Regions from separate parts of the Salegentibacter maritimus genome, predicted to be linked through region 3. Evidence: riboswitches for the same ligand, from Rfam matches in the RefSeq annotation. Region 3 holds a riboswitch; each other region holds the start of a gene.
What was found. A riboswitch is a leader RNA that binds a small molecule or an ion and turns the genes downstream of it on or off. The one in region 3 is predicted to bind cobalamin.
Positions count from the first base shown of each region.

Region 1 (10,059 bases), on a different contig from region 3:
AATGAGATAAGGGCTTCTGAAATTAAATTGATGCCGCTAAGAAGTTGGGATATTTATAATGATTATTACTCGAGGCAGTTAGTAATTATAAGGCAACAGAATAGTATTAATAGTTTTAAAGAATTGGCGGAGAAGTTTGAATGGACGAACGATTTAGATGCTATTTTTAAGGGAAAATCTTTTGATGCCTTAGTGGTAACCAATAAAAAGGCTAAGATCGAATGGGTGAGTGAAGGATTTACTGAAATGACGGGATATAGCAGTACATATGCAATTAATAGAACTCCACATTTTTTACAGGGAGAAGAAACCGATCCGGCTGCTTTAGAGAGAATAAGATATAAGTTAGCTAAGGATGAACCTTTTACTGAGGTTTTGGTTAATTATAAGAAGGATAAAAGCACTTATAAATGCGAGATTAATGTTATTCCTTTAAAAACTCAAAACACAACCCATTATTTGGCCCTGGAAAGGAAGGCAGGTTAGTATGGTGCTTTTATAAGTTTTCCAGGCTCTCATATTTCATTTGGACAAGAGAAGGTTCTGCATCATTTACTTCCATTATGGCATTTTTATAGCTCTGGGAAGAGTTGATCACCACCCCGTTTTGATGTTTCTTTAGCGTAGAGAAAAATTTTACTTCAAACCAAACTTTATTTAATAAACCCTGCTCTGTTGTAGTAAGTTCTTGATCACCACTAATCAAATTATTCATATGCTTTTGGGCAACTTTTTTAATCTTATTAGCTGCTTCGTTTTGTGTAGGTAAGTTGCGAATAGCCCCAATGATAAAAAACATTTTTCCATACCCCAGCTTGGCTACATACTCATTTCCGTATTTAAGCTTATAAAGTTCCGGGTTTTCATTATAGATCTTCCTAAGTGAATCTCTTACCTGCCAATTATTTTGAAAATGCTGGTAGCCATCCTGGTATGATCCGCCACCAATTAAAACGCCTTTTTCAGTTATTGGGTATTGCTCAATAACCGATTGGTATAATTCGGTGCTAACAGCAAATTTGGTGGCAAAGTAATCTCCGGGATTGTAGAACTCATCAAATAACCTAAACGGATACATAAATTCTATGGGGTTGGCAGTGGTTTGCCAGGTTGGGCTTTGAGAAAAGGATTGATTTAGGGTGTAATATGAAGCTTCAGTTGCACCAAATGGATTGGCCACCGGGACATGGTTACCTGTGTAAATTCCCGAACCAACTTGTTCTTGATAAGGGTAGGTTTTGTTCAATATGTCCTGTCCGCTAAGATTAATAGATACATTACGTGTTCCGGCTGCTTTGTTATAGGTTGTTTTGGTGGTGTTACTTTTGTCTGCTGAGGTAAATTCAACAGAGGTTAACTCAGCATTGGTATAGGAATGTATGGCAGTACCTTTATCGCTATAAATCTTTTTAACCAAAGGAAATCCGTTTTCATATTTGGTTTCAAACCATAGATTTCCTTCCGGCGTATAATATTTAGACCAAAGTGGTTTATTGGTTTCACTTCGGCCCACCTCCATATAAAGATGCTGCTTTGGATAACTCGCATATACTTTAGCAGTTTTTATATAGCCGTTTGCGTAATATTCAAATTCAGCCGAAGGTTCCCCAGAACGTTCATATTGCCCTTGCTTTATCCATCCATTTTCGTGCTTACTGGTTAGCTCAAAGTTTGAATTAGACTGGATAGAATAATCAGTTTTTGGAGTATCATTCTCTTTTTCGCAGGAAGAAAGCAAAGTTATAATTGCCAGTAGGATAAATAGTTGTTGAGCTATACGCATTTTAAGGGCTAAAAATTGTTGATTGTAAAAATTATGCAGCCAAATTAAAGATTTATTATTAATTTTTTGGTAATAAACATGATTGATATAGATATAGCCGAAATTTTTTACACTCCCTTCTAATGGCTCTTAGTGTGCCGCTAGAGCCGTGAATATAGAATAATAATTAAAGCCGGTTTATTTTAGTTTAAGCCCCGAGCGGAACTAATAGTAATTTTAGTAATAATTGAGGTTTAATACTACGCGGTTTATCTAAAAGTAATTTGCCTGCATAAACCGGGTGAGAAGCATTTTATTTATGGGTTTTTACAATAAAATTGCTGAATAAAACCCTGGCTCCATGATTTTGTCTTAATGGGCTACTAATGTAAAAATGTTTGGCTTTTTCATTATTAAAAAGTTCGGTATCGGCAATTTTTGTCTTGTCTAAATATATTTTAACCCTATTTTGGTTTACCTGTATGGCTACATGCATTACCTGGTTGGCGTAAGTTTCCAGGTCAAATGAAGAAGACTGGTAAAGGTCTTTTGCCCTACTGTAAATGTTTATGTCGTTGTTATTCATATATTCCAGTTTTCCGGCCCAGATATTTTCGTTAGAAATCCAACCTCTAATACTATTATCTTTAGTGAAGCCAAAGTATAAGGAAGATAAGTCGTTAACTTTATCGGCGGCTACCAGAATATCAAATTCCAGGGTAAAGTTGGTAGGGTAATAGATGTTTTTGTTGAGCTTATAGGTTGTTCTTTCCCCCATTTTAAGCCATTTGCCTCCTATTTCATTTATACTAACTACTTCGCCGGTACTTGTGGTTTTCCAATCTAATGGCATAGCTCCACTAGGTATAGAGTTGAAATTGGAAGCGAAAATTGTAGAGTCCCCTGGTTTGAAGTCATAAACTTCTTCTAGTGTTATTTTACTTTTGCTTTGAGTTTTACCTTCTTTGTTATCTTCCTTTTTACCATTTAGCTTCTCTTCAACTATTTCGGCCGCTTTGTTTTCAAGCTTATCCTTAATTTTTCCGAATAATTGTGCCTGAACAGGCTTGGCAAATAAAAATAAACTTAAAATTAGAAGAAATTTAGAAGCTTTCATGATACGTCTATTTAGAGTAATTTATGAGCAAATGTAAGTATCAGCTCAATAAGCAAATCCAATTGAAATAAAGAATTATTATTCTATAAGTTTCGTTTAGAATTCCACCTTCTTGGATTAGTATTCGTTGAATAGTTCCAGTAGTGATTGCCTTTTTGATTGCGCTACTGGTACTGCAATATTATTTGCCAGTTGAACGCAGTGTCTTTTCTTTTGATAGGATAAGATATGCATAGTGTTTATGAGATGCGACTGATGTACCCTCATGAAATTAAATTTTTGCAGCTCTTCTTCAAAATTCTTCAAAGATTTAGATACTAAGATTTGGCGACCATCACATAGAAAAAAAATAGTATAATTATTATCGGCTTGTGCCTGAATAATATCTTTTAAAGGAATGATATGAATATCTTCAAGAGTTTTTAAAACTATTTTTTTCTCGGCTTTCATTTGTTGGTTGCTAAAGAGAGTCTCTAGTTTTAAACTATAACGATGGTCTTTAAGTGATTTTATAGTCTTTTCAATTGCGGAAATAAGATCTTGAGGGGAAATTGGCTTTAGAAGAAAATCCAGGGCACTTAGGCGAAAAGCTTTTACCGCATAATTTGAATAAGCTGTGGTAAAAATAACCTTAATGTTTTTATAGCCTTTTTGGAATAAATTCTCCAAAAAATCCATAGAATTTCCGTCTGGGAGGTTGATATCCAGGATAAGAATATCGGGAAGGAAATTTTCAAAGGCTACCTGGGCTTCTTTGATAGTTTTCGTAGTTTCTACCAAACAATCCTTAAAGTTAACCCTAATTAAGTCGCTAATCATATCTAAAGATGCATGATCATCTTCCAGTATTAAAATTTTTACATCGTTATTTATTTCTTTCATAACCTGCAAATTTAGAATTCAAGATAGGGTACTGTCAAGGTCACTTTGGTGCCGGGAAAAGCTTTGTCATTGCATGCCCTTTCTACATTTAGTACAATATGTGACTTATTCATTTTATTAAATTCTTCTACTCTATTTTTTAAAATTTCCCTTCCCATAGAGCGATGAAGTTTTTTATGGTCTTGAGACCTGTCTGTCTGAATGCCTTTTCCATTATCTACAATTTCTATGTAGAGGACTTTTTTCTTAACATCTTGCCTGAACAGAAGTTTTACCTTACCATTTTCTCTATTCTGTCTCGCACCGTGAATTACGGCATTTTCAACAAAAGGTTGCAGTAGCATTACCGGTATTTTAATAGTTTCCGGGTCATGAACATCCTTATAAATAATGCGGTATGAAATTCCTTGATTTTCAGGGGTTTTTTGAAGTTCAAGGTAGTTGGATAAAATTTCCAGTTCGTCTGTTAAATTTATATATTCTTCGTCTGAATGTTCTAAAATAAGCCTTATTAATTTGCTGAAATTATCTAAATACTGCATAGAAGTATTAGGTTCATTTTTATAGATGTAATACTGAACCTGTTGGAGCGCATTAAAAAGAAAATGCGGATTTAATTGAAGTCTAAGGAATTTACTACGAAGTTGCGACTGCTGTAAGGCTTGTTTTGTTTTAAGATGGTTTATTCTAAAGAAAATGATTGTCAATATTAGAAGAAAGAAGATGCCACCCCCAAAAATTAGCCAGGTAATTTTTTTGTTATGAGCTTTTTTTTCGGCCTCTAGATTGGCAATTTTTCTTTCTTTTTCGGCAGTATCATAAAATGTTTTAATGGCAGCTATTTTTTCTTCATACCTTTTTTCTGCTATTTGATCTTTAATGCTATCATATCGGTTATAATAATCTATACCTTTTTCATAATCTTTTATATTGATATAGGCATTTAGTAAGTTATAGAATAATTGTTGTAGTTCTTGGGAAGAAGCCTTTGCCAGGGCTTTCTCATAATAATTGATTCCCTCCGGTACTTTGCCCGAATTTACTAATGCATAGCCTAGATTGTTATAAGTAATAACAGATAGAGGCATTTGTAAACTATCCCTTATCCTTAAACTTTTATTAGCAGTGTTAATGGCCAACTGCCATTGGGATTCTTTGATGTATTGATTACTAAGATTCGTTAAAATAACGACTTCAACTTTAGGTTGCTCAATTTCTTTAGCTAACTGCAAAGCCTCTTTGTAGACCTTTATTACTTTGGGGTCATTCTTTTCCATATAAACCCCGCCGAGGTTAACCAAAGTTTTAAGGCGCCAAAAATCATTGTTTTTATAGCCCAATAATGCTTTTTTGAAGCTTTTTTCGGCGCTGTTAAAGTTTTTGGATCTTGAGTACACTATTCCAATTCCTGAGAATAGTTCTACGCGATCTGTTTCAGATAACAGTTCCAGGTGCTTTTTGGCATCCATATAATTAGACAGCGCAATATCCAGTTCGCCCTGCAATAGGTTTATTTTCCCCAAATAGATGTGTGCCCTGCCAACAGTTTGAAAATTCTTAGGTTGTTTCCTGATAATTTGAAAGCTTTCTTCTTTAGCTTTTTCCAGGGCTCTATTCTGAATTAGGGAGTCAATACTTTTAAAGTCCTTGGGGTTTTGCTGTATTCCATAACTAAAAGTAAAAAGCAGGTTGAAAAAGAGTACTATTGTAAATTTTGTAAAATAATGCATGAAGTTTAATTGGGGGGTAATGCTGTGGGATTCTGCTAGATTGGCGCTGTTTAGTACGACAAAAGTATTACATTCTTAAAGGATAAAAAATGTTATTTTACTCGATAATCGAGATTTAAAAAATCTATGGCTTGTTACAAGGTAATTACTTTTCTAAGCCAATACGTTTGCAAAAGTATAGTATTAATCTTGTTTTTGCTTTTAGCAGAAATCAATTTAAGGTTTAAGGCATCTTAGTCTACCGGTTTTTGATTTTTAGAAGTATTTTTTAGTTTGGCAGATGGACGCGGGAAGTTTACAAATGAGCTTAAGCTTATAGGTTTATCCTTATATAAAAACAATACTATTTGGAGCTGGAAAAATAGTGAAGTTCTTATATAAGGATAAATAAAGGATATTATTAGGGGCTTTACTCGGTCATAGATAGATCTGAAGCTCCTTTGATTTCCGTTGATATCTCACCAAGCCAACCAACATTTCCCTGCGCCCCTGTGTAGATGCTTATAAAATCTACACCTCTTAATGCTACGGGGTTCATATTATCATCTACTGCCCAATCCAAATCCATGGCGTTTCCGGCATAAGTATTATAATCAGCATCAAAATTGTCTACATACCCCCATTCAAGTGCATCTATAGAGGCAAATCCTTCCAGGCTCACCTTAGGGTAAACCCGGGTTCCGTTAAAACTCATTTTATCCTTTTCTTCAATAAAGAGTGGATAGTAATTCTGGGAGTGGTAGGGATTAACCATTACACTGTCCTGGTTTTTCTGGTTATCTTCCCAGGGTACATTGGCGTACTCTTTTGGATTGGTGTAGGTTAATTGATAATTCAATATAGTTTCTTCTTTTTGATGTGCACTTCCTGCTAGTTCATACCAGGTGTCATCTGGTAAGCCATTACCATTCTCATCAAAAGAAACCTTTACAATACCGGGTTCAGAAAGTCCGCCCATTGCATTACCATAAACTACAAAGTCTTTAGCATCTTCTCTATTTTCAATGGTATGATCAAAAGTGAACGTTACGTAGCCTCCCCATGCTCCTAAAGATAGAATGGCCGATTTTCCACCCACTAATTTTTCTGCGCTTTCCAAAGAACCGTAGGTTTTATTAATATATTGGCCGGGTGCAGGTTTATATTCAATAATTTCAGAAATATATTTACTGCTGTTTTCTGTTTTTGGGCGGAAATAAAGCTGATAAGGATCATTTACGGTAACTTCATAAGAGCGCAGCAGAGAGTCGTTATTCGCCAATGCTTTAAATTGTAGTGCAAATGTGCCAAATTGTTTGGGGGCGTAATGAAGGTTTTGAGCTTCAGAAACTTTATCATCACCTAGTTTCCAGCTAAAACCTGTCCCTTCCGGTAAATTTAGAATTTCAGGATTAATAGATAAAGTATCTCCCAGGGTTAATTCGTAATCTTTCTGGTAATTTAGATCCGAAAACTCCATAGGAATTATACCTGGGCCGTCATCTTTGCTACAAGATGAAAAAAGTAAAATACCTCCAATAAGGATTAATGATTTAAAAAATGATTTTTGTTGCATTTGATTTGTATAAAGGTTAATAATTGGAATTAACTTATTTTACAAAACAAAACAGCAGGGGATATAGTTAGAATAGAAGACCTACCCAAAGCAATAACTCCCGAAAGCTTTGTTCCTTATGTTTCCGGCAGGTTTTCTGACTTCTCCCTCTTTTTAAACCTTCCCATCCCAAAAGACAGTGGTATCAATAAAAAGATTTTCCTAAAAATTAAGGAAAGGATTTACAGCAGCGGGAACTGTTCAGGATTTACACCTGATTCCCTTTTAATACAATACCTTAAAAGCATTGTAACCGAAAATCCCGGCAATATTAAGTTAAATTTCTGGTTTGAGAATCTTAAAAACTGAATTTATCTTTACTTCTTTTTAGTTATAAGCTCAATGAAAGTCTTGAAATTAAATAAATAATCCCTAGTTTTATCCCGCATAAGTTCTTTAGCATACTTCATCAAACAGAAAAGGTTTTACTTAAGGTAGATTAATAGGGAATCGTGTGAGAATCACGAACTGTCGCGCAACTGTAAGTAACATAATAAAGCTACTGTCCAAAGAATTATCCACTGCATAACGCGGGAAGGATGACAGCAGCCGTTACAAGTCAGGAGACCTGCCTATTCTGATTGGACAATGCTTTCGCGGTTTGAAGCTTAGGTCTTAGAGATGTACCCGTTATAATACTTTTTATTTTACAGGAGAAGTATGTCTTTTTGGGTGTATCTTCTTTCTCCTTTTTTTTCTTATCGCCTGGCATTACGAAGCATTTATAAAGACTTTTAAAACAAATTGTTTAATTATTAAAAGTTAGAAATGCAAACGCACATTCTTGGCTATCCGCGAATTGGTAGCAACAGAGAACTCAAAAAAGCCTGCGAGCAATATTGGTCAGGCAAAAGTGAACTTCAGGATCTTCTTCAGGTAGGAAAAAAAAGCCGCCATGAAAACTGGAAGCTTCAAAAAGACGAAGGAATTGATCTAATTCCCTGTAACGATTTTTCTTATTATGACCAGGTTTTGGATATGAGCCTTACCGTAGGAGCTATTCCTGAACGTTATAGGGAGATTGAAAGTAGAAGTGACTTAACCAATCTTGATTTATATTTTGCGATGGCCAGAGGCTATCAAAAAGATGGCTTAGATATTACCGCCATGGAAATGACCAAATGGTTTGATACCAATTATCATTATATCGTTCCTGAATTTTCCAAAAATCAGCACTTTAAGCTTAACTCCAATAAGATTCTTAATGAATTTAAAGAAGCAAAGGAAGCTGGGATTCATCCTAAACCTGTAATTATTGGACTGGTTACATACCTTCTTTTGGGAAAAGAAAAAGAGGGAGGTTTTGATAAAATAGACCTTGCAGAAAAATTATTGCCGGTTTACCAGGAGCTTTTAACTCAATTACAGGAAGAAGGAGCACAATGGATTCAGTTTGACGAGCCTTTTCTAGCTTTAGACCTAGATGAGAAAGCCAGGGATGCCTACTCTTTTGTATATAATGAGCTTAGAAAAAAATTCCCTAAACTTAGATTTGTTCTCAGCACTTATTTTGAAGGCCTTAAAGACAATCTTGCCCTGGCTCTAAAGCTTCCGGTAGATGTGTTACACCTGGATTTGGTGCGATGCCCATCACAATTAGACAGGGTGCTTGAAGAAATTCCTGCTAGCTTAAATTTATCGCTCGGGATAGTAGATGGACGTAATATTTGGAAAAATGATTTTGAAAATTCCCTTCATCTTATTCAAAAGGCACAGGATAAAATAGGTTCTGATAGATTGCTACTGGCTCCTTCCTGTTCGTTGTTACATGTTCCATACGATCTTGATTTGGAGACTGAAATAAACCCTGGAATTAAGAACTGGATGGCCTTTGCCCGGCAAAAAGTAAGAGAATTAAAAACTCTTCGGGCTTTGGCTACCGGTAGTACTGAAGCGCCCCTTTTAAAGGAGTTTAAAGAGAATTTAGATGCTGTTAAGAGTAGAAAAACTTCAGAGGTAATTCACAACAAAAAGGTGAAAGATGCGGTGAGTCAAATTTCAGAAAAAGACTCACAAAGATCCAACTCCTTCAGCATAAGAAAGATTGAGCAGCAGAGAGTACTGGATTTGCCTTTGTTCGCTACTACCACCATTGGTTCGTTTCCGCAAACCAAAGAAGTGAGGAGTTGGAGGGCTCAATTTAAAAAAGGAAAATTATCAGCAGAAACATATGATAGTTTACTAAAAAAAGAAACCCAAAATGCCATAAAATGGCAGGAAGAAATAGGTTTAGATGTTCTTGTACATGGAGAATATGAGCGTAATGACATGGTAGAATATTTTGGAGAGCAATTAGATGGTTTTCTGTTTACCAAAAAAGCCTGGGTACAAAGTTACGGTAGCCGATGTGTTAAGCCTCCTATTATATATGGAGATGTCTCCAGGCCAGAAGCCATGACGGTTTATTGGTCTCAATATGCGCAATCTTTAACCGATAAATGGGTTAAAGGAATGTTGACGGGGCCTGTAACAATCTTGCAATGGTCTTTTGTTAGAGACGATCAACCAAGATCTGCCACTTGTAAACAAATAGCTTTGGCTATTCGTGAAGAAGTAAAAGATTTAGAGCAGGCCGGGATTCAAATAATTCAAATTGACGAACCTGCCATTAGAGAAGGATTACCGCTACGGATATCCGGCTGGAAAGAATATTTAGATTGGGCGGTTACTTGTTTTAAATTAGCATCGGCAGGGGTAAAAGATTCTACTCAAATTCATACACACATGTGCTATTCTGAGTTTAATGATATTATGGAGAGTATAGCAAATATGGATGCAGATGTGATTACCATTGAGTGCTCCCGATCGCAAATGGAGTTGCTGGAAATTTTTTCTGATTTTGAGTATCCCAATGAAATTGGTCCGGGGGTTTATGATATACATTCCCCCAGGGTTCCTGCCGCCGAAGAAATGCTTACTTTGCTAAAAAAAGCCGAAAAAGTAATCCCTGCAGAACAACTTTGGGTAAATCCAG
Region 1 covers NZ_JAEHNY010000017.1:30,196-40,254, forward strand. Annotated here, with positions in the region: gene I6U50_RS15235 (PAS domain-containing protein) at 1-486, shown strand, start outside; gene I6U50_RS15240 (hypothetical protein) at 497-1,783, opposite strand; gene I6U50_RS15245 (hypothetical protein) at 2,076-2,879, opposite strand; gene I6U50_RS15250 (LytR/AlgR family response regulator transcription factor) at 2,997-3,761, opposite strand; gene I6U50_RS15255 (tetratricopeptide repeat-containing sensor histidine kinase) at 3,773-5,491, opposite strand; gene I6U50_RS15260 (hypothetical protein) at 5,901-7,046, opposite strand; cobalamin riboswitch at 7,156-7,358, opposite strand; cobalamin riboswitch at 7,489-7,675, shown strand; gene metE (5-methyltetrahydropteroyltriglutamate--homocysteine S-methyltransferase) at 7,854-10,059, shown strand, end outside.
Region 1: it holds a riboswitch for cobalamin, as region 3 does, so the genes downstream of both, I6U50_RS15260 (hypothetical protein) here and I6U50_RS15430 (ribonucleotide-diphosphate reductase subunit beta) in region 3, are expected to answer to the same signal.

Region 2 (10,059 bases), on a different contig from region 3:
GTAATTTACAAAATTCGTTGCTACAGGAGTATAAGGTTTATTTGTCTACAAAACCTTCAGAAAATCAAGGTGATATAGAGGTAGAAAGGAAAATCGAAGAGTTAAAGTCTGAAATTAGCATTGCTAATAATTTTAATCGGCAAACCTGGATAGATTTATTTAAGTATCTGGGCTGGGAGGGACGTCAGAATGAAATATGGCCTTTACTAGAACAAAAATATTCCAAAAATGCATCTTCGGTTTATGTTGCGCTTTCTGTAGAATTTATAGCCCAAAGCGATTACCCAAATTTGGAAACCAGAAGACGATGGATGTTAAGGCAAATAGAATTATATCCGAAAAATGTAGATCTCAGGAAAGATTTTATTGCTTATTTTGGTAGTGATACCGAAGTTCAGCTAAGCCGTAATGAATTATTAAAATTAATTGACAATGCCAATTCGGCTGAGGACAGGTTTGGCTATTTATCACTTTTAAATGAAAAATTTCCTGAAACTGCCTTTAATCTTGTTAAGGACATTGCACCCTGCCGGGAAGATTTTAGGTCTGCCGCTTCAACTATCTCCTGGATTTTTGCTGATGCCGGAGAATATGAAAAAGCCATTTTATGGTCTAAATGCAGCAAAGAAATTGGTGAAGAATCAGTGAATAATTGGCGATTGCAATCTGGGGATTACGAATTTTTTAAAGAGAAGAATTTTCCTATTTATATAGAATATCTTATTGCCGATAATAATAAAAAAGCGGCTCAGGAACTTTTGGAGATAAAAGCTTGTGATAAAGGACTCAAGCCGCTGGCAGCTACAATTGCCTACACCTATGGCAACCAGGGAAGTTTTAGAAAAGCATTGGAGTGGTCTGCCTGTGCCGATAATTTTCCTGTTGTAGAGCGAATGCAGTGGTTGTATGCCTTAAAGAATTATAACGAAGTAGAACGTTTGTACGCTAATTATTCCATAAAAAATAATTTGAAGGAAAAAGAGCTTATCCAGGCATTTATGGCGGAATATTATTTGGGGCGGGGCCAGATAACCAAGGCCTGGAAATTAACTTCACAATTGGTAGATTCAGAGAAAAAAGAACGCTTAAGAAGACAGCTCAACAAAGATGTTCGCTATTTAAGTTCCCTGGAAAAACGAATGCTATTGAAGGGATATCCACCTCTTTTTTACCCGGAAGTGGCCGCACAACTAAAACATAACCTAAGAATTACCGAAGGTGATTTTCTAAGTTTGAAGAGTAATATTATTAGCGATAGGCTAGACCCTACTTCTTTTGGCACCGAGGCTGTGTATGGTATCCGGGATAAAAAGTTACATCAACATCAATTCGGACTTAGCTATTATAAAGCCTATGCCATACCTGTGCAGGAAAGTTTAAAAAACAATATAGATGAGCAATTGCCCGGTTTGATTTATAGGTTTAAATCACGGGAAAGGCTTGAAAAGATTAATTATGGTTTTGGTACCCGTTTGGAGTTTAATGAAGTAGGGAAAGCTTATTTGCATTTAAATGCTTCGGCCTCTATTTCTATAGACAGCCTGTATAGTTCGGTGCAACTTTCCAGGAAACCTGCTATTACAGGACCGGCCTATTCCCTGGATATTTACCAAACCCAATTAAATATTTACGAAGAACTTCAGTTTAAGAAAAAATTTCGCGCAATTCTTTACCTGGAGGGGAATCATTTTAGCGACGATGTGCAGGATATACAGGCTTTAACCGGTATTTCTATGGATGTTGTCCTTAATGATAAGTCTAAATTTAAACCTTATTCCGAAATCTCAGGAATGTTGGGAAATTCAACCAGAACGGGCGGATATCCTTACTGGACCTTAGATAAAAGATTATATGGCGGAATGGGACTGGCATACGAATATTTAGATGAAAATAATTTTTGGAAAATTAATCTGGATGCGGGTTATTTCCTCGATACTTTTTCTGATGAATTCCAACGCTACCGCGGAAATATAACCTGGCCTATTTCAAAGTATCTTTATTTTGATGCCCGGGCCGAATTTTATACACTAAAAAACTTTTACTCCAATAACTTTACATTTGGTTTAAAATATATTTTTAAGGAGAATTAAGGCTTAATTTTAAAAGAAGCGGAAGCTTTATCAAAAACAATTAAGCCCTCAGGGAAGACACTGGAAAAGGCACCAGACTCCAACAGTTTCCGGGGAGAACCTGTACTAACTTTGTCAGGCTGCATTAAAATTATCTTATCGCACAGCTGAATGGCTAGATTGATTTCATGCGAAGCAAACACAATAGCTTTGTTTGTTTTCCTGGTAAGCTTTTTTAGCAGTTTTAGCACATAAGCTTTATGGTAAAGGTCTAAATGGGTGGTGGGTTCATCCAGAATAACCAGGGGGGTGTTTTGAGCTATAGCACGGGCTATTAATACCTTTTGTAATTGCCCGTCACTTAATTCGTAGCATTTTTTGTTTTGCAGGTCTTCAATGCCTACATGCTGCAACGCTTTCTTTATTTGGCGAAGATCATTTTTACCTAATCGGCCAATCCAATTGGTATACGGCTGCCTACCCAGTGCCACCAACTCAAAAACACTCAGATTTTTAGAAATGGGTTGCTCGGTAAGCACAAGACTTATTAAAGAGGCTAGTTCCAGGGAATCTATTTGTTTAATTTTTTGGTGTTTTACTAAAACCTCGCCTTGAAGTGCATCCTGAACACCGCTTAATGTTCGTAGAAATGTAGACTTTCCAACTCCATTTACACCAATTACGGCAACAAGTTCTCCCTGGTTTACTTCAATATCAATAGCCTTAGCAATAATGGTTTTTTTAGCTTTTGTGCTGTAGCCAATATCCAGGTTAGTGGTTTTAAGAATGCTATGTTGTTGGGATTTCTCCAATGTTAGAATAGAAATTTTCGTTTGCGAACTAAAAGCCAAATCACTACCGGGGCACCAATCAAAGAAGTAATGGCATTTATGGGGAGGGTATATTCCTGCCCCGGTAATTGGGCTGCAATATCACAAATAAGCATTAATGCAGCTCCGCCTAAAATAACTGCGGGAACTAAAATTTGGTGATTGTTTACAGGAATTACCTGTCTTATTAAATGCGGAACAGCCAAACCTACAAAAGCAATAGGCCCGGCAAAAGCAGTAATACTGCCCGCAAGTAAACTGGTAGCAATAATAATTACAAATCGGTTTCTTTTAATACTTACCCCCAGGCTTTTAGCGTATTGTTCCCCAAGCAGTAAGGTATCCAGGTTTTTTATACAAGACATGGCAAGTGCCAAACCTACCAGCCAAAAAATGGTTAAAATGCCAACTTCGTTCCACGAAAGGTCTCCTAAACTTCCAAAAGACCAGAATATATATTGCTGTAGTTGTGCTGCAGGGCTAAAATAGGAGAGAACACTTACCACTGCAGCGGTTAAACTGGCAAACATTAAGCCTATAATTAAGATGGCCATGGTATCCCTAAGCTTTATTGAAGCCAGTATTACTGCCATAAGAACCAATAAACTTCCCAGGCTGGATGCTATTACAAGGCTCCATTTAGATAACAGTACTCCTGCAAAAACACCTCCAAAAATAGAAGCTCCCATAATTACAATGGCTACGCCTAAACTTGCGCCACTACTTAACCCTAAAACATATGGCCCGGCCAATGGATTTCTAAATAGCGTTTGCATCAATAACCCGCTAATGGCCAATCCAGAACCGGTTATAATGGCTGTGATGGCTTTTGGTAACCTATATTCCACAATAATATATCGCCAGGTTTCTTTAGAGACTTCCAGGTTAAAGATAGAAGCAAAAACATCTTTAAATGGAATATTTACTGAGCCAAGGCTAATATTCAAAAATCCAAGAAATAGCACTCCCAGAAAAAGGAGTACCAGCGGAAGAACATATTTTTGGGAATGTAACAAGACCGGTTATTTATTTGGGTGTAAATATCTGAAATAAAATGAGGAGATAAAATTAATGAAGAAGCATAATAAAAAATGGATGCCTATATAAGGCCATTTTAAACTTCCGGGTGCTCAATATAAAAGATTTATGCACAATGATACTTACCCGGAAATTCAAAAAAACTTTTAGATAAGGTTTTAACCAGTGCCTTGAAGCTGCTAAATCACTCTTCCAGGGCCTTAAAAAAAGTAGTTTCGTAATTAGGAAGTAGATCTGGGTGAAATATAGCAACCAGGTCTTTTAGTACTAAATCTGGGCGTTGCGGGCCAAGTTCAAAATAAATTACTCCGCCGGTTTCACCTTTAGTAAGGCTTACGCTGTAAACATTTTTTTTCTGAAACACTTCAAATTGCCTGTAATGTTCCGATTCTTCTAAAAGTTGCGAGTAAGAAGTAAACTGTCCGGCACTTATCCAAAAATCGGCGTCCTGGGCTTTTTCCAGCACACTTTCAAAAGATAATGCCATGCTGCCGTTTCCACGGGTGTCAGAATATACGTAATTAGCATTGGCGTCTTTAATAAACTGTGCATGCCATGAGTTTCCGTAAGGTAAATACCATTGGTCTTTATACATAGCACCACTTAAGACTTTTGGGGTATTTCTAGCCGACTTTGCTAAATCTTTAGCTTCTTTATAAGCTTTTTCAATAGATTCAAACTCTTCTTCGGCTTCAGCTAACTTATCGTAAAAAGCACCAAAAAACTTGATCCATTCTGCTTTTCCAAGTGGAGTTTTTTCTGTCCAATCGCCGTTGTACATCACCGGAATTCCCATTTTTTGAATTGTTTCCAGGGTTTTGTTATTCGCATCTATAGCAAAACCAATAACTACTTCGGGTTCCAGGTCTATAAGTATTTCGGTATTGATATTTTCGTTTTTCCCCAACTCTTTAATTTTGCCGGAATTAATCAGTTTTCTGGTTTTTTCAGAAGAGATGTAATCTAAGCCCGGGAAACCAATAAGGCTGTTTTCTTCATTTAAAGCTTCGAGTGCCGGAATATGAGTGGTAGAAGTAACAACCATTTTTTTTACCGGAATTTGCACTTTTTGATCGTACTCCAAATCTTCGGGGATTTGAGCATTTTCCTTAAAAAGAAGATAAGTGAAGGGCTCTTTGGCATTAGGCCAGGGAGATTTTAGTTCTATTAGGTAGAAATCATTAAATGTTTTGATACTAAAACTCTTAGCGTAACTTAATTCAAGCGCTGTTTCAAGCTTTTTAGAAGTTGTTTTTTGTTCGTTCTGGTTATTCTTACATGCAGTTAGGAATAGAAATAGAATAACAAAATTAAGAATCCAGGTAAACTTATTTTTCATTTTAATACGCTTAAATCTAATTGGCTGAAATTTGCTTTTTCTCATTTTCCAGACTGAAACCTTGTTTGTTTTGAACATAGTGTTTCAGGTATTTTTGGAAGAGGAATTGTCAAAAGTAATATTATTTAGAATTTAATAGTTACAACTCGTATAAATGTTTAATTTCGCACTGAAATTTTTGGTTCGGATGTGTTTTATCACGCCGATTAAAAGGGAATCAGGAAAAAAGTACGAAGTTAGAAGTACAAAATACGAAGCAAGAATGTTTTATTCGTATTTCAAACTTCTTCTTCAAACTTTTGTTAAGCCTGAGCTGTTCCCGCAACTGTAAGCTAAGTTCTGATTTTTAAATCAGAATGCTTGTTGTTATCACTTCAAAAACCACTGTTCTTAGTTAAGGATGGGAAGGTAAACAACAAGACGCGAGCCAGGAGACCTGCCAAAATAGTACTAATTAATTCTTAGACTTTCGGGATAAAAGTCAGGGGCAGATGAAAAATAGACAATTTTATATTTTATTTCTTGGCTTGCTTTGTGGCTTGCCATTATGGGCTCAAAACGATACTATAAACGTTTTGGACGAGGTGTTTTTAACCGATATTAAATTAAGAGATTTCTCTACCGGACAGCATGTGAGCGTTTTAAACGATTCGGTTTTAAAGAAAAACGGAGCACTACTTACTTCAGCTTTAAATTTTAATACCAATATCTATTTTAAAGAAAATGGCCTGGGAATGGTTTCTTCGCCATCTTTTCGTGGAACAACTGCGTCTCAAACCGCGGTTTTATGGAATGGAATTAATATTAATTCTCAATTTAACGGTCAAACCGACTTTAATACCATAAACGCGGGCGGATTTGATAATATAAGTGTTCGTGGTGGGGGTGGAAGTGTTGTGTATGGCTCTGGGGCTATTGGCGGAAGTATTCACTTAAATACCCAACTTGATTTTAGTGGAAAAACAAAACAGGATTTATTTTTACAATACGGGAGTTTTAACACCTTAGATGCTCGATATAAAATTAAAACTTCAACCAAAAAATGGAGCTTAAGTGCCGCTCTTGCCAGAAACTCTTCAGATAATGATTATGAATGGCCGCTGAAAGGAAAGAAGAACGTAAATGGGAGCTTTTATAACAATAACCTAAATATTGGTTTGGCATATAGGTTTACTAAAAGAAATACCTTAAAGTTTTACAGTGAAGTTTTTGAAGGAGAACGTCATTTTTCATTGATAAGGCCTTCAGAAACTAAAACCAAATACAGTAATGTAAATTCACGGAATTTATTGGAATGGGTTAGTGAGTTTGGCAATTTTATCTCGGTAGCCAGGTTGGCCTATTTGGATGAAAACTATAGATATTATCCAAATATTGCTTCCAATAATTATACGTTTGGAGGAGCAAAGACTACCATAGGAAAGTATGATATAAAATACACACCTTCAAATACATTGCAATTTAATGCTGTATTAACCAATACCTATACCGATGGAACGGGATCGGGAATTACTGAAAATACCAGGAATATTTTTTCTTCGGCATTTTTAATGAAACACCGGCCGTTTAAGAAACTTCAGTACGAATTGGGTTTAAGAAAAGAAGTTACCAATAATTATGAGAGTCCGTTATTGTTTTCGGCGGGTCTTAATTATGATGTAACCAATTTATATAGTTTTAAAATAAACGCTTCCAGAAATTTTAGAATTCCAACGTATAACGACCTGTATTGGACGGGCGCCGGAAATCCCAATCTTAATCCCGAAACCTCCAACCAAATAGAACTTGGAAACCATTTTAACTATAAAAATTTAAATTTTAGCCTTACCGGTTATTACAACCAAATTGATGATATGATTCGTTGGCTACCCTCAGAAACAGGGGCCTGGCGTCCAATAAATGAAGAGAAAGTAGAAACCTATGGCTTTGAGGTACTCACTAATTGGCAAAAAAATATTTTAAAAAATCATAGTATAGGTGCTTCTGCAACTTATGCTTATACCGTTTCAGAAGATATGAATACCGGCTACCAGCTTATTTATGTACCCTTTCATAAAGCTACGGTGGCATTTACCTATTCTTTTAAAAATTTAAGCCTGGATTATCAGCTTTTATATAATGGAGAAGCCTTTACCAGATCAGACAATAATTCCCGTTATAATATGGATGCCTATACGGTTTCAAACCTGGGAATAGGCTATGATTTTGGAAAAAGACATAGCTATAAAATTGGGGCAAGAGTACTCAATATTTTTGATGAAGCATACCAAAGTGTAGAAAACCGGTGGATGCCCGGTAGAAATTTTAATATATACCTAAACCTTAATTTTTAAACAATGAAGAGAATTAGCAAACTATTGTCTATGGCCTTAATAGGAGGGCTTTTATTAAATTCCTGTAGTAGTGACGATGATATTGTTGATCCCGATGGGCCACAAGCAGAAGGAGATTATACCAATGGTTTTTTTGTACTGAATGAGGGGGGAATTGGTAAAAATAATAGTACGATAACTTACGTAAGTAATGATTTTTCGATCATTGATACCGAGATATTCTCTAAAGTGAATGATCAGCCAATGGGCGATACCGGGCAGAATATTACATTTACAAAAGATTATGCTTTTATTGTTATGAATTATTCAAACTTAATTCATATTGTAAATAGAAACTCTATGGAGCTTGTTCATACAATAGAGAGCGGTTTAAGTTATCCACGGGATGTTGTAGTTTACAAAGATCATATTTATGTGACTAACTGGGGAGATGGTTTTGATGCAAATGATGATTATATCGCAATATATGATTTGGAAAACTATGAAACTACCGGAACTATTAGTGTAGAGGAGGGGCCGGAGATGATTATTGCTGAGAATGATAAGCTATATGTGAATTTACAAGGTGGATATAATTTTAATAATAAGATTTTGGTTATAGATCCCGTTTCTAACTCTATTGAGAAAAGTATAGAAGTTGGAGATGTACCTAGTTCTTTAGAGATTGAAGATGGATACTTATGGGTTATGTCTAGCGGGATACCATCTTGGCCTGAAGATATTGAAGAAACGGCTGGGCGTATCTCTAAAATAGATTTGTCTACTAACGAGATATCTGATGAAATAATTTTTCCAAATATAACAGATCATCCATCAAGCTTTGAAATTGAGAATGATAAAATTTATTATTTCCTTAATGGTGCTGTTTATTCTATGGAAACTTCTGCTGAAGAGCTACCTACTGAAAGTTTTTTTACTTTAAGTGAAGATATTTTTGCTCTTTATGGATTCGAGTTAGAAGATGGTTACTTCTATACAGGAGATGCCAATGATTATAGTTCTAATGGCACAATAAGAATTTATAATATGAATGGTGAATTGGTAGATGAAATAGACTCTGGAGGGGTAAACCCTAATGGCTTCTACTTTAACGACTAAGTATATTGTTTTTCTGTTATTTGCTTATATAAAAAAGCCCCGTTTCATTAATGAGACGGGGCTTTTCCTTTTAGTTTAAAGAATTACTTCTGTAATTCTACTGCTTTTTTCCTAACTTCTTCTGGGATTTTATCAATATACATTCTCTGGTAATCTACATTAGACTCTCCGCTTTCTCCAATTTTAGTAAACCTGGTATCGTAAGAAACTGCTGGAATAGCCATTTTGTTTCCGGTTATATCGGCTAAAGCAGCAGCTAGAAGTGTTTCGCTAGCTTCGCCTAAAGGTAAAAGATTAACAATATCCTCTTCAGCCTCAATATCGGGGATTAAACCTTCCTCATAATAAGCGTCTTCATTAGCATTTTTTGATTCGTAAATGAGTGGTTGAATTACATATTTATGATTAGGATTACGGTTTTGTTTGTTAAAGTTTGGCGAATCGTACAAAGGAGCGGCCGCCTGAAATTTACCAACGGTAGATGAGCCTACGTGTATTACATTTATATAGGGCGCCAGGCCATTCATTACCAACTCACTGGCTGATGCCGTAGAACCTGTTCCAATAACATAAACTTTATTTAAGTTTAAGCTATTAATCAACTCGCCAGTTCTAATTTTATCGTTAAACCTATCTACCAATTCTTCCTGGGTAAATTCACTTTGTAAAAGATCGTTCCAGGTTTGTTTAGAGAATATTTCACCTTCAAACTGCCCGGTAATCATACTGGAAAGGTCTACCGCACTTTCTACAGAACCGCCACCATTATATCTAAGATCTAAAACCAACTCGTCCACGCCTTCAGCCTTTAAATCTCCAAAAGCAGCATTTAATTCATCATCAAAATCGGCAGTAAAACTATTATACATTAGGTACCCCACATTTATACCGTCTATTTCCATGGTCTTAGAAATAAAAACCGGGTTTTCGGTAATTTGTTCCCTGGTTAAAGCGATTGTTTCACCGGTTTCACTAATTACATTTTCATTTACTTCAGCTAAAGAAATTTCATAACCATCGCGTGCCAAAAGCGATTGATAGTTAGATCGGTTCATGGCTTCTCCATCAATTTCGGTAAAAAGCATTCCTCTTTTTACTTCGGCTTCATCGGCAGGGCTTCCGGGAATTACATAGCGTACATAACCAAAAACCCCATTTTCTCCATAAGCTACAAGACCATAGTCCATTCCGGTGGTAGTACTAATACCGCTTTGGCTGTTTTCAAGGATTGTATAATCGTCAAGAATAAAACTAAATCGGTCTTTTGGAGCGGGAACTTTTAATCCTTCATTAAAAAGATCCTCCGGCGAATCAAAACTGGCGAGCCATTCATCTTTATCGGCTTCAGAATC
Region 2 covers NZ_JAEHNY010000002.1:225,199-235,257, reverse strand. Annotated here, with positions in the region: gene I6U50_RS03045 (DUF2194 domain-containing protein) at 1-2,090, shown strand, start outside; gene I6U50_RS03040 (ABC transporter ATP-binding protein) at 2,087-2,881, opposite strand; gene I6U50_RS03035 (iron ABC transporter permease) at 2,884-3,915, opposite strand; gene I6U50_RS03030 (ABC transporter substrate-binding protein) at 4,122-5,276, opposite strand; cobalamin riboswitch at 5,439-5,734, shown strand; gene I6U50_RS03025 (TonB-dependent receptor plug domain-containing protein) at 5,768-7,609, shown strand; gene I6U50_RS03020 (YncE family protein) at 7,613-8,707, shown strand; gene I6U50_RS03015 (S41 family peptidase) at 8,791-10,059, opposite strand, start outside.
Region 2: it holds a riboswitch for cobalamin, as region 3 does, so the genes downstream of both, I6U50_RS03025 (TonB-dependent receptor plug domain-containing protein) here and I6U50_RS15430 (ribonucleotide-diphosphate reductase subunit beta) in region 3, are expected to answer to the same signal.

Region 3 (10,059 bases):
TTATCTATTTGAGTGGTTGGGTTAAAAATCCTGAAATATGGAGCAGCGTCAACGCCACTGCCGGCAACCCATTGCCAGTTACCAACATTAGAGGACATTTCGTAATCCAATAATTTTTCGGCAAAATAGGCTTCGCCCCAACGCCAGTCTATAAGCAAATGTTTACATAGAAAACTTCCCACCAACATTCTAACCCGATTATGCATAAAACCGGTTTTATTCAATTGGCGCATTCCGGCATCAACGAGTGGATAACCTGTTTTTCCCGCTTTCCATTTTTCAAATTCTTCCTTATTATTCCGCCAGTTAATGCGGTCGTATTTCTTTTTAAAAGATTCGGTAATAGTATCGGGGTTATGATATAATACCTGCATAAAAAACTCTCTCCAAATAAGTTCGTTAAGAAAGGTTTTATTGTTTTCGGTATTGGCTTTTTTTACCATTTTTCTTGGGCTAACAGTCCCAAAACGCAAATGCGGGCCTAGGCGAGAAGTACTGTCTTTAGCAGGTATATTTCGTGTGTTTTCGTATTTCTGAATTAGCGTTGGGGTAACATCATATTCCGGGACTTTAATTTTGGATGTTTTAAAACCAATATCACTTAAACTTAAATTTGGTAGTCTGGTGTTTTGAATAAGATTATCTAAGTACTGACTGGTATAATGAATTTTAAGGTTCTGTGTCTTAAATAGCTCTTTCCATGCTTTCATATAAGGAGTATACACCACATAAGGATCTCCATCTTTCTTTACAACTTCATCTTTTTCAAAAATAACCTGGTCTTTAAAAGTGTGAAATTCAATATTACTTTTAGAAAGTAAATTGGCTATTTCCTTATCCCTTTTGGTTGCGTAAGGTTCGTAATCGTGATTCGTGAATACTTTTTCAATTTGATATTCTTTAATTAGTTGCTGAAAAATTTTCGTTGGTTCTCCGTGATACATAGCAACTGAACTGCTATAATTATCCTGAAGCTCTTTTCGCATTTGCTGGAGTTGCTCGTGTATAAAGGTAACACGGGCATCATCTTCAGGTAACTTTTCCAGGATTTCTGTGTCAAAAATAAAAATTGGTATTACCGGTATACCAGACTTCAGGGCCTCAAGAAAGCCAACATTGTCATCTAATCTTAAATCACGTCTAAACCAAAATACATTTACTCCTTTGCTCATTTATGAAATATTTAAGGTTGAAAGTCCGCCGTCTACGCCAATAATTTGCCCGGTAATCCAGCTGTTTTGCTCACTTAGTAAAAAGATGGCTGCATTAGCAATATCTTTAGTATTCCCTATTCTTTTAAGCGGATGTCTTTCACTCATTTTTTCTTTTTTGGAATCGTTGGATAATAGTTTTCCAGCCAGTGGGGTATCGGTTAAAGAGGGTGCAATTACATTTACACGTAGCGTAGGTGCATATTCAGCTGCCAGGGCTTTTGCAAAACCTTCAATCGCGCCTTTTGCAGCTGCTACACTTGTATGAAAAGGCATTCCAACCTTGACCGCCACGGTACTAAAAAACACCAAACTTGCATTTTCAGCCTTTTTTAGTTTCGGCATTACTGCCTGAACTACCTTTACCAAACCTAAAAAATTAAGGTTTATTTCTTCCTCAAAATTTTTGTGCTTTAGCATTTTAAAAGGTTTCAGGTTTATACTGCCTGGACAGTAAACCAGTCCGTGAATTTCATCAGGCAATTCCAGCTCTTCAATGTTATCTTCTAAAACATCAAATTCTAAATGTTTGATTTCCTTGTTTAAATCGCCTTTATTTCTTGAAGCAACAATTACATTATTTTCTTTAACCAATTGATTGGCAATTTCAAGTCCAATACCGGTTGAACCGCCAATAAGTAAAATATTCCTTTCCATAATTATATTTTTCAGTTAAGTATGTCTTGCTTTAGGGTAGCATTTTTGGTATTCGCTTCATCGAATTCGCCAAAAAGCTCGGTAAGTTTCTCTCTTCTATAATTAAAAATTTCTTTTAATTTAGGAGCCACTAGTATTGGATGTACCAATTCACCTAATTTCCCAAAAGGTAATTTATAATCTATAATATCCTCCATTTCAACACCACCGGGTATTTCCTTTAGGAAATGCTTATGATGCCAAAGTGCATAGGGTCCAAAACGTTGTTCGTCTACAAAGTATTCTTTGTCTTTAACGTGGGTTATTTCAGTAACCCATTTGGTTTTAATGCCTGCTATAGGTGTAACTATATATTGAATAATTTGGCCGGGAAACATAGGCCTGTCGGCTCCCGAAAGAATATGAAAACCCATATAATCTGGGGTAATTGTTTTTAAATTTCCAGGACTTGAGAGGAATTCCCAGGCTTTTTCCAGACTAATTGGGAGCTTCTGTACCGATTTCTTGGTGTATATCTTCATTTTAGCAGTATTTGAATGTAAAATTAGAGCTTGTTTTGTTTAAAATAAAATTATTATAGTTAAACAAAATATAAATCAAGTTTTTGTTTTTCTTAATTTATAATCATTTTCTAGGTATATTTGATTGAACTAAAACAAACTAAACAATGAAAAAACTATTTCTATTTTTATGTACAGCAGGCATTATGAGTGCAACACAAGCCCAGGTACAGGCACCACAGCCCAGTCCGTTTACTAAAATTGAACAAAAGGTTGGTCTTACCGATGTTAGCCTGGAATATTCGCGGCCCGGCATGCGAGATCGTGAGATTTTTGGAAACTTAGTGCCTTACGGAAAAGTATGGCGTACGGGAGCTAATGAAAATACCAAAATAACATTTAGTGATAATGTAACTATCCAGGGAGAAGAATTAAAGGCGGGAACCTACGCGATTTACACAATTCCAAAGGAAGACCAATGGGAAGTAATGTTTTACAGCGATGCCAATAACTGGGGAAATCCAGCAGAATGGGATAAGGATAAAGTAGCCTTAAAAGCAATGGCTGAAGTGATGGAACTGCCATTTGAAATGGAAACTTTTACTATCATGATAGATGATCTTAAAAATGATTCGGCTGCACTTAATTTTGTTTGGGCAAATACAGTAGCAAGCCTAAGCTTTAAAGTGCCTACCGAGGAAAAAACCATGGCAAGTATTGAAAAAACAATGAAGGGTCCCGGTGCTAACGATTATTTTGCAGCGGCAACCTATTACCACGATAGCAATAAAGATTTAGAGCAGGCTTATAAATGGATTAATAAGTCTTTGGAATTAGGAAATCCTGATGCTTTTTGGATTCTAAGAAAAAAATCACTTATTGCGGCCGATCTTGGTAAAAAAGAAGAAGCGATTGCAGCAGCTAAAAAGTCTCTAGCCGAAGCTGAAAAAGCAGGAAACCAGGATTATGTAAAAATGAACAAAGATTCCCTGAAAGAGTGGGGAGCTATGTAAGTTGAATTTTAAGAATAATAAAAAGGCTGTTTGAAGTCTTGTTAAAAACGTCATCCTGAATTTATTTCAGGATCTAAAATGTTAGAAGCTGGAACAAGCCCGCCTGAACGAACCGGCAGGTTCAGCTTGACGTCACAAAAAACTTTCAGACAGCCTTTTTATATAGATATTTAAGCCTCACAACTGGCACAATTTACCATATTGGCTATAAATTCTTTAGAAACACTTTGGCTACGCTGGTAGTAAAGGGTTTTTACACCAAGCTGCCAGGCTTCTATCATTAACTTATTTACCTCTCTTACCGGAAGGTCTGAGGGGATATTTAAATTTAAACTCTGTGCCTGGTCAATAAATTTTTGCCTAACCGAAGCTTGTTGAATAATCTCTAACTGACTTATCTCTTTAAAGGTTTTAAAAACCATACGTTCTTCGTCACTCAACTCTTTTAAGTGTTGCACACTTCCGTGATTTAGCATAATACTACGCCAGGTTTCTTCGGTATCCAATCCCTTTTCCTGAAGTAATTTTTTTAAATATTTATTCTTCCGCATAAAATTTCCTTTGGCCAGACCTGCTTTATAATAATTGCTGCTAAAAGGTTCAATTCCCGGCGACGCCTGTCCTAAAATAGCAGAAGAAGAGGTAGTTGGTGCAATGGCCATAAGGGTTGTATTCCTTAAACCATAGTCTTTAAGAACTTCTGGCTCTCCATAGATATTTGCCAGTTCTTTGCTTGCTTTAGTTGCTTTTTCACTAATATCTTTAAAAATGCTATTGGTTAAACCTTTAGCTTTTAAACCTTCAAAAGGAATTCTGTTTTTTTGCAGGTATGAATGCCAACCCATTACACCAAGCCCCAGGGCCCTATGTCTTTTGGCAAACCTGTTGGCCGATGCCAGGTAATGGTTTCCTTCAGTTTTTGCAATGAACTCCTGTAAAACAGCATCTAAGAAATAGATGGCTAATTTTACAGCTTCGGTATCTTTCCATTCGTCGTAAAGCTCCAGGTTCATAGAAGAAAGGCAGCAAATAAAAGACTCGTCTTTGGTAGAAGGCAAAGCAATTTCTGAACAAAGGTTGCTGGAATGGATGGTGTAATTTTTATCTTTATACACCTCTGGTTTAAATCGGTTAATATTGTCTTTAAAGAAGATATAAGGCAAACCTTTTTGCTGCCTACTTTCCAAAACTTTTGCCCAAATCTCTCTTTTATCCCTGTCGCCGTCTATCATTTCCTGCATCCAGTAATCGGGAACACTAACGCCGTAGAATAGGTTCTGAATAGGATTTCCTATATTTTTTATTTCTAAAAACTCTTTAATATCGGGGTGATCTATATCAAGATAAGCTGCAAAAGCTCCACGACGCACACCGCCCTGTGAAATAGTATCCATAGCTGTGTCGAAAAGCTTCATAAAACTGGTAGCACCACTACTTTTGCCGTTGTCTGTTACTGCACTTCCGCGGCCTCTTAATTCTCCAAAATAACCGGAAGTTCCGCCACCAATTTTGGTTTGCATAATTACTTCGCCCAATTTATGGGTAATCCCTTCAATATTATCTGGTACGTATACATTAAAGCAAGAAATAGGTAATCCGCGCTCTGTACCCATATTTGCCCAAATGGGTGAGCTTAAACTCATCCAGCCGCGTTCTATCATTTCTATAAAGGCTTCGGCCAGTTCGGGTTTATAAAGTCTTTTTGCAGCTGCATTTGCAACGCGTTCTATAGCCGATTTTGCGGTTTCTCCTTTTAATAAATAACCGCGATTTAATATTTGCTGGCTCTCTTCGTTAAGCCACCATAGGCGTTCCTGTTTTGTTTCTTTAAGTATTGCTTCGGGCATTTTCTGGATTTTTAAATTGAATTATTTTTGTGGAAAACCTTTAAAAAAGATCATCTGCGGTAATACTTTTATCGTGTTTGGTATAATCTACCGGGCGTTTGGCAAAAAAATCGTCCAAACTGTTGGCAAAAACTTCCTCCTCAAACCATAGCATCGCTTTATAATCATATTCTGAAACGAAATAAAGCTTCTCTAAACCTATTTTTTCAAGGCTATCGTCTACTCGGTATTTCATAAAATTAAGTAGGTCTTCCTTTTTGCACTGTTCTAAAGAACCATCCTCGAAGATCCAATCCAGAATCTCAGATTCTACCTCCATAGAATGGGATATAATTTCCCTTATTTGGGTTTTGGTTTCTTCATTAAAGAATTCAGGGAACTCTTTTTTAATTTGGTTTACAATGTAAATTCCGGCATTGGCATGAATTTGTTCATCTACCGAGGTCCATGCAATTATATTGCTCACGTTTTTCATCACTCCTTTAAATCTGCTAAAGGAAAGAATAATGGCAAACTGACTAAAAAGGGAAACATTTTCAATTAAAATGGAGAATAAAATAAGGGAAAACACGTATTTTTTTTCGTCTGAAGATTTTGTATTTGCTAAAGCTTCAGAGAGATAAGCTACACGTTTTTTAATAACAGGAGTTTCAATTAATTTCTCAAACTCATTATTATATCCAAGTACTTCAAGCAAGCGGGAATATGCTTCAGAATGTCTAAATTCGCATTCGGCAAATGTACTTCCCAGGCCGTTAAACTCCGGTTTTGGTAGGTGTTGATACAAGTCTCCCCAAAAGGATTTTACAGCTACTTCAATTTGCGCAATAGCTAAAAGGCTTCTTTTAATAACCTGCTTTTCATTTTCACTAAGATGCGAATGAAAATCCTGGACATCAGCTGTAAAGTCTACTTCAGAATGTACCCAAAATGATTTATTTATAGCTTCGGTAAACTGAAGAATCTCGGGATACTCGAAAGGTTTGTAATTTACCCGCTTTTGAAAAATACTCATATCACTTTTATTTTAGTTTTTAAATCAAAAGCATAAAAGTAATAACTGTCTAAGGGAAGTGTGCTTGCAGTAACCCCACAAAATGTCCTGGACATTTACTTTTTATGCGAAAGCAAAAGTCAACCCGGTCGGAAAGGTAATCTGGCTTGTAGTTGAACCTACTTTACAGTTGCGCAACAGCTCATGAATTTCACATGATTCCCCTTATTTATTGAAAAAGGCAATAACCACCGGTATGATTTTACAAAAGTAAAGTTATAAGTAATAAGCGACCCTTTTATAGAAAAACTACGGAGTTATAAACATAGTTTTTCACAAGTTTATTTATTCGATAATCGAGTTTTAATATTCACAAGTTTACTTCCAAGCTTAAAATGACTATCCATAACATGTCTCGTTGGCTTTAGAGGTAATTTGCTGATTATTAAAATTTTGGGATTCGTTATTCTTATTATCTAGAGGCATTATTATAAAAAAGCTATTTAAAAACTATCTTTTTTATAATTTTTAAATCTAAAAGCTTAATTAGCCAATTAATTTTCTGCTTTTATGGAGAAATCATCCATTCTATTGAACTTGTAATAAAACTTGAACTGGAAGAATGTTAAACAAACATTTGAATGTTTAGTTTTATTGGATTTTTATAAATTGCAGGAAAGATATTTTATATTTTTCATTATTAATCTACGTAACCATCAACATATTTATTTAAGTTATGAGTAATTATCATATTAAGAATTTAGAAGAGTATTTTCAAGTGTATAGAAAATCGGTTAGAGAGCCTGAAAATTTTTGGGAAGAAGTTGCCGAAGAACATTTCACCTGGCGAAAAAAATGGGACAATGTATTGAGCTGGGACTTTAATAAACCTGAAGTAAAGTGGTTTGAAAATGCAAAACTTAATATTACAGAGAACTGTATAGATCGTTACCTTTTTACCAATGCAGATAGAACCGCCATTATTTGGGAGCCAAACGGTACCGAAGAGGAGGCTCAACATATTTCTTATAAAGAACTTCATAAAAAAGTAAATAAATTTGCAAATGTTTTAAAGTCTAAAGGAATAGAAAAAGGCGATAGGGTTTGTATTTACCTGCCTATGATTCCAGAACTTGCAGTAGCTATGTTGGCTTGTGCTCGTATTGGAGCTATACACTCTGTTGTTTTTGCAGGCTTTTCTTCAAAAGCCCTGGCTACCAGAACAAATGATGCCGATTGTAAAATGCTTATTACCTCAGATGGTTCTTACCGCGGAAATAAGACTATAGACTTAAAAGGGATTGTAGATAAAGCTCTGGAAGAATGCCCGGGAGTGGAAAGTGTTTTGGTTGCAAAACGTATAAATTCTGATATTAATATGAAAGAAGGACGCGACCAATGGTTGCAGCCTTTGTTAGATGAAGCTTCAGACCAATGTGAAGCAACCACTATGGATGCCGAAGACCCATTGTTTATTTTGTATACTTCGGGCTCTACCGGAAAACCTAAGGGAATGTTGCATACAACTGCGGGTTATATGGTTTATAGTGCTTATACTTTTAAAAATGTATTTCAATATAAAGAAGGAGATGTATACTGGTGTACAGCTGATATTGGTTGGATAACCGGCCATTCTTATATATTATATGGTCCTCTGGCCAATGGTGCAACTACCGTGATGTTTGAAGGGGTGCCTTCGTATCCAGACGCAGGCAGATTTTGGGATGTAGTGGAGAAGCACAAAGTTAATCAGTTCTATACCGCTCCAACAGCCATTAGATCGCTAGCTAAACGAAATATAGAATTTGTTGAAAAACACGATTTGTCTTCCTTAAAAGTATTGGGAACAGTTGGGGAGCCTATTAACGAGGAAGCCTGGCATTGGTATAACGATAATGTAGGAAAAAATAAAAGTCCTATTGTAGATACCTGGTGGCAAACAGAAACAGGAGGAATCATGATTTCGCCATTGCCGTATGTAACTCCGGTTAAACCTACTTATGCAACATTACCATTTCCTGGAATTCAACCTGCTATTATGGATAAAAATGGGGAAGAGCTAAGTGGAAACCAGGTAGATGGCCGTTTGTGTATTAAATATCCCTGGCCGTCTATGGCAAGAACGGTTTGGAGAGATCATGAGCGTTATAAGACAACTTACTTCTCTACCTTTAAAAATATGTATTTTACCGGGGATGGAGCCCTTAGGGATGAGGTAGGTTACTACCGAATAACAGGACGGGTAGATGACGTGATTATTGTATCGGGTCACAACTTAGGAACAGCACCAATTGAAGATGCTATAGATGAACACCCTGCAGTGGCAGAATCTGCCGTAGTGGGCTTCCCTCATGAAGTAAAAGGAAATGCACTTTATGCATTTGTGATTTTAAAAGAAGTTGGGGAATCAAGAAATCACGACAATTTAAGAAATGAAATTCACCAACAAATTAAAGATAAGGTAGGGCCTATTGCTAAACCTGAAAAAATTCAATTTGTTGCCGGACTTCCAAAAACACGTAGTGGAAAAATTATGCGTAGAATTTTAAGAAAAATCGCGTCAAAACAAACCGAAAACCTAGGCGATACATCTACCTTATTAAACCCTGAAATTGTAGATGAAATTATAAAAAAGGCACTTTAAAAGTATACTGCTTTATACTTAAGGCCTCATAGTTTTCTAAAATCTGTGAGGCCTTTTTTTTTGCGAAAGTCTTGATAAATAGGGGAAAGTAAATTAATACCTAAACAGTTTTTTAAGTTTCAACTTATTATCGGTATTTAGTTTTCCAAGAATTGTAATAAACGCAACAGCAGTAATAAAGGCATCTCCTGCTGCCGTGTGGCGATCTTTAATATCTATATGATAAGTTTCAGCAATTTCATCTAGTGAATAATTTCTTTCCCTATTAATAAGATTTGAGATTATTCTTGTACCCCGGTAGAGTTTTACGGTATCCAACACTTTGTTTTTTAATTTTGGAAGTCCCATTCTGGCAAGTGCCTGGTTTAGCATTCCAATATCAAAACCTGCGTGATGGGCTACCAGAACTGAATTTCCTATATATTTTAAAAATGCTTTTACCGCTTCTTCCTCTTGCAGGGTTTCTATACGCTCGTTTTGTATAATCCCATGAATTTTAACCGTTTTAGGGTTAAATGTTTCCTGGGAAATATACTCTTCAAATCCGTCTGCTACATCAATAGACTTATTGGTAATGCCTACCGCACCAATGCATAGCATTCTGTCTTTAATGAGATCAAAGCCTGTGGTTTCGGTATCAAAAACGACAAAACGGGTATGTTCAATTTCTTTAGAAGGTTTCTCCTGAAATTTTGCTTCATACTTTTTCCAGAAATCCGGAAAATCTTCACGTTTATTTTTAAATATGTTTAGCATTATATATAAGGAGTTACTTCAAATCTAAATTTTATTAATTCCTGTACCTGTCTAATACTTTTAAAACAACGCTTTAATTTTATCTTTTCTTCTTTACTTAAGTTCTCCAGGTCTATATACCTGCCACTATTTCTATTCTTTAAACCTTGCTTGGTTCTAAATTTAATTAAGACTTTGGAAGCGTAAGCACAGGCCAGGAATAAATCTTTATTATTCGGCTCTAATTGTGCTAATTTTTCAAAGCGTTCTGCAGTATTGCTAATATTTCTTACCTGATGCTGCAAAATTAGTAGTCTGGCAGCATCGGTTATTGGAGTGATTGCACGTTTTTTTATGTCAAAGAAATCTTTGTTTTCTCCATTCTGTTCTACTAAAAATTGCCGGAAAAAACCTAGAGGGGAAGGGTTTCTTAAAGTTGTGGCCCCCATAACACTATA
Region 3 covers NZ_JAEHNY010000018.1:15,988-26,046, forward strand. Annotated here, with positions in the region: gene I6U50_RS15405 (cryptochrome/photolyase family protein) at 1-1,172, opposite strand, end outside; gene I6U50_RS15410 (SDR family NAD(P)-dependent oxidoreductase) at 1,173-1,868, opposite strand; gene I6U50_RS15415 (SRPBCC family protein) at 1,880-2,389, opposite strand; gene I6U50_RS15420 (DUF2911 domain-containing protein) at 2,536-3,381, shown strand; gene I6U50_RS15425 (ribonucleoside-diphosphate reductase subunit alpha) at 3,552-5,228, opposite strand; gene I6U50_RS15430 (ribonucleotide-diphosphate reductase subunit beta) at 5,269-6,243, opposite strand; cobalamin riboswitch at 6,356-6,490, opposite strand; gene acs (acetate--CoA ligase) at 6,959-8,866, shown strand; gene I6U50_RS15440 (3'-5' exonuclease) at 8,960-9,622, opposite strand; gene I6U50_RS15445 (DUF294 nucleotidyltransferase-like domain-containing protein) at 9,622-10,059, opposite strand, start outside.